2 regions of the Streptomyces sp. NBC_00224 genome follow, and region 1 is predicted to be linked to the other one. Evidence: riboswitches for the same ligand, from Rfam matches in the RefSeq annotation. Region 1 holds a riboswitch; the other holds the start of a gene.
What was found. Region 1 has a riboswitch for cobalamin ahead of OG965_RS14775 (CbtB domain-containing protein). Riboswitches for the same ligand answer to the same signal wherever they lie in the genome.

Region 1 (4,120 bases):
GCTGGATCTGGTCCGTCCGGCTCACCAAGACGCGTTCCATGGCGGCGACGGCGTGCCGGGCCGGCCATGTCCAGCTCAACGGCGAGCGCGTCAAGCCCGCGCACACCGTGAAGGTGGGTGACGAGGTGCGGGTGCGCCTGGAGGGGCGGGAGCGGATCGTCATCGTCGCGAAGGTCATCCGCAAGCGGGTGGGCGCGGCGGTCGCGGCCGAGACCTACGTCGACAAGAGCCCGCCGCCGCCCGCCCGTTCGGACGTGCTGGCCGCCGGTGTGCGCGACCGAGGCATGGGCCGGCCGACCAAGCGGGACCGCCGGGAGATGGAGCGGCTGCGCGGACAGTAGGGGCCCGCGAGTCGTTGGCCGGTACGTAACTCGGAGGCCAACTCCCGCTGTACCGGAGTAACTTGGAGGGCCGGGGGCCAGGGGAGCCCCCGAACCGTCCCTAGAGGAACACGCCATGATCCTGTTACTGCTCGTCCTGGCGCTGGTCCTGTACGGCTTCGGCTTCAGCCTCGGCGGCATAGTGTTCTGCGTCGCCGTGGTGGCCGTACTCTTCAGCGTCCCGCGCCGTGGCCGCTCCACGGCACCGTCCGGGGGTTCGTCCGGCAGCTCGTCCGGAGGCGGCGGATCCAGCCGTGGCACGGACACCGACTACCGGGCCTACCGCGCCCGCCGGGAACGTATGGACCGGTGGGAGCGGCGCTACCGCAGGGAGCGGAACAGCCGTCTGTTCTCCCTGCGTCGCCCTTGACCGATCGAGCGCCACCGAACAGCGCACCGAGCACGACCTACGCGCGCGAGGGCCCCGACCGACATCGTCACCGACGTCGGTCCGGGGCCCTCGTGCGTGCGGCGCGCCCGGTCAGTGGGCGGCCGCAGTCGTGCTGTCGACGGCCGTGCCCGTGCCGCGGGGCTCGGCCGTGGCGGCCTTGGGCGCCAGGAGCCGTTCGGCGAGGTGGCCGAAGACCAGCCCGAAACCGGCCCACAGGGTGAGCTGGATGGCGAGGGCCGCGAGCCGGAACTTCCAGAGCAGCATCGCCGGGAAGTCCTTCGGGACCTCGTTGACGGCGGGCAGGAACGCGTACGCGAGCCCGATGGCGACCAGGAAGGCGGCCGAGGCGGCGACGGTCGCGTTCCAGTTGCCGAGGCGGGGCGCGAGCCGCTTGCCGAGGATCACGGCGGAGACGGCGAGCAGCACGCTCAGCGCGATCATCAGGAAGTACAGGGCGGTGCGTTTGCCGATCGTGTCGGGGTCACCGATGGACGGCGGGTTCGCCGGGTACTTCAGGAACGGGACGACATAGACGGTCGCAAGCGCGCCGAGCGAGACGAACGCCGCCGTGGCGCGCGGCCCGAACCGGCCGATCCGGCCGAGCGCGACACAGAACGCGAGCGCGGCGATACCGCCGAGGGCCACTCCGAACACGAGCACACCGGTGGCGAGGCCGCCGGTGGACTGCAGGGTGCGGCTGAACACCTCTTCGCCGTGCTCGTGCGCGTGCGCGTCCTCGAAGTCGATGGCCGCGTCCACCCGGGGCTCGCCCAGGACGTACGCCACGATGAGCGCCAGCAGGCCCGCTGCGAGACCGGCGAGCATGCCGCGCACCAGCAGGGCCCTGACGTGCAGGGAGTTCACGAGTTGGTTCCCCTGGTCTCAGTGGCAGGGGAAGCCGAGCAGGTGGCGTCCGTCGTGGACCCACTCGTGGACGTTCTCACCGGAGAGGAGGCTCGTGGCGCCCTGCTCGGCGCCGACGAAGTACAGGAGGACGAGCATGAGGATGCCGAAGAAGAGCGCCCAGGGGGCGATCGCCTTGAGCGATATGGGGGTGATGGCCGGCGTTGCTGCTGCGCTGGGCGCAGGGGCGGCGGAGAGTGCCACGGCAGAACCTCCTGGGGAACACGCGTCCCGGTCATTGGTGCCTTTGTCGACGGTGGTGGGTCTGACTTCCCCGTCTTCGCTCCCTGTTGAGGGCGCTCGCCGGGTTCACAGTGGCGCGACCGTGCCGGATTCTCACCGGGCTTCCTTCACACCGTCTTTATGTCGACGAGACCGTACCGCGTGAGGGACCGCGCCGCTACGGCGCGCGGGGGCACAGCCCCCGCGCGAAGTGCGCGAACGGCCGTGCTCTGCTTGACCCATGACCGTACGCGTGATGTTGATCTCACCCCCGGCCGACCGCTACGCGCGCGAGGCGAGAGTCGGCGACGACGCGGCCGCCCCGGACGAGGGCGCGGTCCGCAGGGTCAAGGACGCGGCGGCGGCGCTTCCGGTGCCGGCCCGTCGGCTGAAACCGCCCGCCTCCCGCTACGAGTTGGCGGACGGCCTGCCCACGGGCGACGAACCGGCCCTGGCCGACTGGGATCTGGGCCGCTGGCGGGGGCGGCGCCTCGACGAGCTGAGCGCCACGGATCCCACGGGGGTACGGGCCTGGCTCACCGATCCCGGGGCGGCGCCGCACGGCGGGGAGAGCCTGCTCGCGCTCGTCGCGCGCGTGGGCGCGTGGCTGGACACGCTGCCCGCGGCGGGCGGCCGGATCCTCGCGGTCGCCTCCCCGGCGGTGGTCCGCGCGTCCGTGACCCACGCCCTGGCCCTGCCGCCCGCCTCCTTCTGGCGCCTGGACGTGGCCCCCCTGTCCCTGACCGAACTCTCGGGCCGCGCGGGCCGCTGGAACCTGCGGTGCGGGCGGCCGGCGGAGGGGGTGCAGTAACGACGAAGGTCCCCCGCCGTCGGATCCGGATGCGCTGGTGTGCCGCAGGGACGCGGCCTCGCCATCGACTCCGCCACCGGCTCGGAGGGGTCTGCCGTCGCTGGCCCTGGACCCGTACCGCAGGCAGTACGTATGAAGACGCCCCCCGTCTGGCCTTCGGGCCGGGCAGGGGGTCTTTCGTCCTGCCAGTGTTGACGGGCAGGATCAAGAACATGCGACGCACTCTCCTGCTCGGCGGCACCTGGTTCCTGGGACGCGCAATTGTCGAGGCTGCGCTGCTTCGCGGTCGGGAGATCACCATCTTCAACCGCGGGCGCTCAGGCCCCGACCTTCCGAACGTCGAATCGGTCCATGGCGACCGCACCAACACCGACGATCTCCAACGCCTCGCAAGACTCGGCCCGTGGGATGTGGTGATCGACACATCAGCGTCCGAGATGGCGCCCCGGCAGGTCCTCGACAGCAGCAAGGCTCTCGCGTCGGTCGTCGACCGGTACGTATACGTATCCACGGTCAACGCCTACAAGGGATGGCCCAACGAGCCACTGTCCGAGGCCAGCCCCCTCTATCCAGCACTCCCGAACGCCGACCGCGATTTCGGGGTGGCCGAGGGCGTCACTCTGCATTACGGGAAGCAGAAGGCCGGAGCCGAGGCAGCCGTGTCCAGCGTCTTCGGCAGCCGCGCCACGATCCTCCGGCCGAGCGTCATCCTTGGACCTGGCGAGTACGTCGGTCGTCTGCCCTGGTGGTTGCGCCGGGCGGAGCGTGGCGAGAGCATCCTCGCCCCCGGGCGGCCGGACAAGACGATCCAGCCGATCGACGTACGCGACGTCGCGGACTTCGCTCTCATGGACACGATCAGCGGCGCGTACAACTTGGCCGCGCCGCAAGGTCGAGCCACCATGAACGATCTCCTGACTACATGCGTGACGGTGACCGGCAGGCGTGGACACCTCGTATGGGCGGCCGATGAAGTGCTCACGTCCCACGGCGTCCGCGAATGGACTGAGCTCCCCTTGTGGCGCACCGCCGCCGGCACATGGGCTGTCGACACGACCCGGGCACAGGCAGCAGGACTGGTGTGCCGTCCGCTCACCGACACCGTGGCCGACACCTGGGCATGGCTGTGTGACGGAGACGGTCCGGTGGCTCATCCGCGTTGGGCCGACCACGGGATCGACCCTGTGAAGGAAGCCGCGATCCTCGCCGAGCTGGACTAGCTCTCTATCGCGATGCGGCTGCCCGGTAGCGACCGGGCAGCCGTCGCCGTGATGAAGTCCTCGATACGCTCGCCCAGCAGCCGCGCGACAGGCGCACCCTCCAGCTCGGGCCGCGTCAGGCCCGCCCGCAGATGCGAGACCCGATCGACGAGGCCAATGGTCCGCCAAGCGACCGGAGTTGCGAATACCTGCG
Region 2 (4,120 bases), 2.7 Mb from region 1:
ACCGCGTCGAACGCCGCGGCGCGGTCGTCCGGGTCGGGCAGATACGTGTCGAGCAGCGTCAGATAGAACTGGACGTGCACGGCCTCCTCGAAGAGCTGACGGCTCAGGTAGAGCCGCGCCTCGGGGGAGTTGATGTGCTTGTAGAGCGTCAGGACGAGGTTGTTCGACACGATCGAGTCGCCCGTCGCGAAGAACGCGACCAGACGGCCGATCATGTGCTGCTCGCCCGGCGTGAGCTTGGCGAGGTCGGCGACGTCGGAGTGGAGGTCGACCTCCTCCACCGTCCAGGTGTTCTTGATGGCGTCCCGGTAGCGCTCGTAGAAGTCCGGGTAGCGCATCGGGCGCAGGGTCAGCTCGAAGCCCGGGTCGAGAAGGTTCTTCTCGGAGTTGGTGGTCATTACTGGCAGGCCTCGCAGGACTCGGGGTTCTCAAGGGAGCAGGCGATCGCGTCGGCGTCGGGGGCCGCCTGCTGGACGGGGATCGGGGCGGCGGCCTGGGCGGCGCGGGCGATCCGGGTCGCCGGGCGCGAGCGCAGGTAGTACGTGGTCTTCAGACCCTGCTTCCAGGCGTACGCGTACATCGACGACAGCTTGCCGATGGTGGGCGTCTCCAGGAACAGGTTCAGCGACTGCGACTGGTCCAGGAACGGGGTGCGGGCCGCCGCCATGTCGATCAGGCCGCGCTGCGGGAGCTCCCACGCCGTGCGGTAGAGCGCGCGCACATCGGCGGGGATCCAGCTGAAGTCCTGGACCGAGCCGCTGGCGTCGCGCAGCGCCTCGCGGGACTGCGCGTCCCACACACCGAGCTTCTTCAGGTCCTCCACCAGGTAGCCGTTGACCTGGAGGAACTCACCCGAGAGCGTCTCGCGCTTGAACAGGTTGGAGACCTGCGGCTCGATGCACTCGTAGACACCGGCGATGGACGCGATGGTCGCGGTCGGGGCGATCGCGAGCAGCAGCGAGTTGCGCATGCCGACCGAGGCGATCCGCTCGCGCAGCGCCGTCCAGCGCTCCGGCCAATTCAGCTCGACGTCGTAGTGGTCGGGGTGCAGCACGCCGCGCGCCGTACGGGTCTTGTCCCACGCGGGCAGCGGGCCCGAGCGCTCGGCGAGGTCGCAGGACGCCTCGTACGCCGTGAGCATGATGCGCTCGGCCAGCTTGGTGGAGAGCGCCTTCGCCTCGGGGGAGTCGAACGGCAGGCGCAGCTTGAAGAAGACGTCCTGGAGGCCCATCGCGCCCAGGCCCACCGGACGCCACTTGGCGTTGGAGCGGCCGGCCTGCTCGGTCGGGTAGAAGTTGATGTCGACGACCCGGTCCAGGAAGGTCACGGCCGTACGGACGGTCTCGTCCAGGCGCTTCCAGTCGATCTCGCCGGAAGCGAGCACGAAGGAGCCGAGGTTGACCGAGCCGAGGTTGCAGACGGCCGTCTCGCCGTCGTCCGTGACCTCCAGGATCTCGGTGCAGAGGTTGGAGGAGTGGACCGTGTGGCCGGGCTCCGCCGTCTGGTTGGCGGTGCGGTTGGAGGCGTCCTTGAAGGTCATCCAGCCGTTGCCGGTCTGCGCCAGGGTGCGCATCATCCGGCCGTACAGGTCCCGGGCCGGCATCGTCTTCTGGGCGAGACCGGCCGCCTCGGCCTTGCGGTAGGCGGCGTCGAACTCGTCGCCCCACAGGTCGACCAGCTCCGGCACGTCGGCGGGGGAGAACAGCGACCAGGTGCCGTCCGCGTCCACCCGGCGCATGAACTCGTCCGGGATCCAGTGCGCCAGGTTCAGGTTGTGCGTGCGCCGGGCGTCCTCACCCGTGTTGTCGCGCAGCTCCAGGAACTCCTCGATGTCGGAGTGCCAGGTCTCCAGGTAGACCGCGGCCGCGCCCTTGCGCCGCCCGCCCTGGTTGACGGCCGCGACCGAGGCGTCCAGCGTCTTCAGGAACGGGACGATGCCGTTGGAGTGGCCGTTGGTGCCCCGGATGAGCGAGCCGCGCGAGCGGATGCGGGAGTACGAGAGGCCGATGCCGCCCGCGTGCTTCGACAGGCGTGCCACCTGGTGGTAGCGGTCGTAGATCGAGTCCAACTCGTCCTGCGGGGAGTCCAGCAGGTAGCAGCTGGACATCTGGGGGTGGCGGGTGCCGGAGTTGAAGAGCGTCGGCGAGGACGGCAGGTAGTCGAGCCGGCTCATGAGGCCGTACAGCGAGGCGACCTCGTCGAGCGCGCGCACCGAGTCGTCCTCGGCCAGGCCCGCCGCGACCCGGAGCATGAAGTGCTGCGGGGTCTCGATGACCTGGCGGGTGATCGGGTGCCGCAGCAGGTAGCGGGAGTAGAGCGTGCGCAGGCCGAAGTAGCCGAAGCGGTCGTCGGCGCCGTCCGCGAGGGAGGCGGTGACCAGCGCGTCCAGACGGTCCGCGTGCAGCCGTACGAAGTCGGCGGTGCGGTCCGCGATCAGGCCCTCGCGGTGGCCGACCTCGACCGAGTCGGAGAACGAGACCGAGCCCTGGGTCGCGGCCTCGTCGGCGATCGTGAGCGTCAGCAGCCGGGCGGCGAGGCGGGAGTACGCCGGGTCCTCGGAGATCAGACCGGCGGCGGCCTCGGTGGCGAGCCCACGCAGCTCCGCCTCGTCCGAGCGCGCGTTGCGGCCGCGCAGCGCGGCGGCGGCGACACGGCCGGGGTCGGTGTCCGGCAGATCGGCGGTGAGGTCGGTCAGGGTCCGCAGCAGGGCGGTCCCGGGGGCATCGGCCGGCTCTTCGGCGATCGCTGAGGCGGGATCCGCAGGGGCGATGGTCACGTGGGGGCACTCCTCGCTCGGCACGGGGCCTTGGGGAAGTGCGCGGGCACACGGACACACCCCCTCGGGGGTACGCCGCGTCCACATGCCCATTCCGCGAGGCCCGGACGTCTGGCACCCGGACCGGACGGCCAGGGCGCGCTGTCGGCAGGTCCTCGGACTGAACAGGTACGCAAATGCATACGAGTACACCGTTGCGGGACAGTTCCGGATTTGCACCGGATTCCCCTGCGGCGACAGCGAGCACGAGCATACATCTTGTGCCGCGCTGTGTTGGCACCCCCACATGTTGTGTCGCATCCGTACCGGAGCGTGTTTGTTGGGTAGTTGCTCGACTGCGGGCCGTCTTGGGCTGGTCGCGCAGTTCCCCGCGCCCCTAGACGCTTGCCGTACGCCGCAACCTGCGGGCGGTACGGGGCATTCCCCGGGCACGAAAACGGGCCGCCGGGGTTTCCCGGCGGCCCGATTTCCTGTTGCTCGTGTCAGTGCGTCGCGGCCGGGAGTTCCGTCTTGACGCCCGGGTCGCCCGCGTCCGCCGTGTAGTCCTCCGGGGACGTCTCGTCGACGCCGTCGGGGGCCTTCAGGGCTCGCAGGACCACCGTGAGGACGACGGTGACGGCGACGTTCAGGAGGAACGCGGTGAGGCCGATGTAGCCGATCTCACCGATGCCGGGGATGTTCTTGGAGCTGCCGCCGAAGTGCTTCTGGGTGGGCGAGGCGACCCCGTACGCGGCGAGCGTGCCGTACGCCATGCCCACCGCCCAGCCCGCCAGCAGCGCCCAGCGGTGGAACCAGCGGGTGAACAGACCGCCCACCAGGGCCGGGAAGGTCTGCAGGATCCAGATGCCGCCGAGCAGCTGGAAGTTGATCGCGACCGTCTTGTCCATGGTGAGGACGAAGACCAGCGCGCCGACCTTCACCAGGAGCGAGACCAGCTTGGAGACCTTGGTCTCCTGCGCCGGCGTGGCGTCCGGCTTGAGGAAGTCCTTGTAGATGTTGCGGGTGAAGAGGTTCGCGGCCGCGATCGACATGATCGCCGCCGGGACGAGCGCGCCGATGCCGATGGCCGCGAAGGCCACGCCCGCGAACCAGTCGGGGAACATGTCCTCGAAGAGCTGCGGGATCGCCAGCTGGCCGTTCTTGACCTTGACCCCGGCCGCGATCGCCATGAAGCCGAGCAGCGCGAGCAGGCCCAGCATCAGCGAGTACAGGGGCAGGATCGTGGTGTTGCGGCGGATGACGTTGCGGCTGCGGGAGGAGAGGGTCGCCGTGATCGAGTGCGGGTACATGAAGAGCGCCAGCGCCGAGCCGAGGGCGAGTGTGGCGTAGGTCCACTGCCCGGCC

Region 2: another riboswitch for cobalamin. It lies ahead of OG965_RS26860 (ribonucleoside-diphosphate reductase subunit alpha); the one in region 1 lies ahead of OG965_RS14775 (CbtB domain-containing protein).

The regions. Positions count from the first base shown of each region.
Region 1 covers NZ_CP108106.1:3,291,666-3,295,785, forward strand. The annotation lists gene OG965_RS14760 (RNA-binding S4 domain-containing protein) at 1-341, shown strand, start outside; gene OG965_RS14765 (hypothetical protein) at 457-750, shown strand; gene OG965_RS14770 (CbtA family protein) at 862-1,635, opposite strand; gene OG965_RS14775 (CbtB domain-containing protein) at 1,654-1,878, opposite strand; cobalamin riboswitch at 1,912-2,069, opposite strand; gene OG965_RS14780 (histidine phosphatase family protein) at 2,138-2,707, shown strand; gene OG965_RS14785 (NAD-dependent epimerase/dehydratase family protein) at 2,920-3,927, shown strand; gene OG965_RS14790 (hypothetical protein) at 3,924-4,120, opposite strand, start outside.
Region 2 covers NZ_CP108106.1:5,992,743-5,996,862, forward strand. The annotation lists gene OG965_RS26855 (ribonucleotide-diphosphate reductase subunit beta) at 1-398, opposite strand, end outside; gene OG965_RS26860 (ribonucleoside-diphosphate reductase subunit alpha) at 398-2,776, opposite strand; cobalamin riboswitch at 2,905-3,046, opposite strand; gene mctP (monocarboxylate uptake permease MctP) at 3,259-4,120, opposite strand, start outside.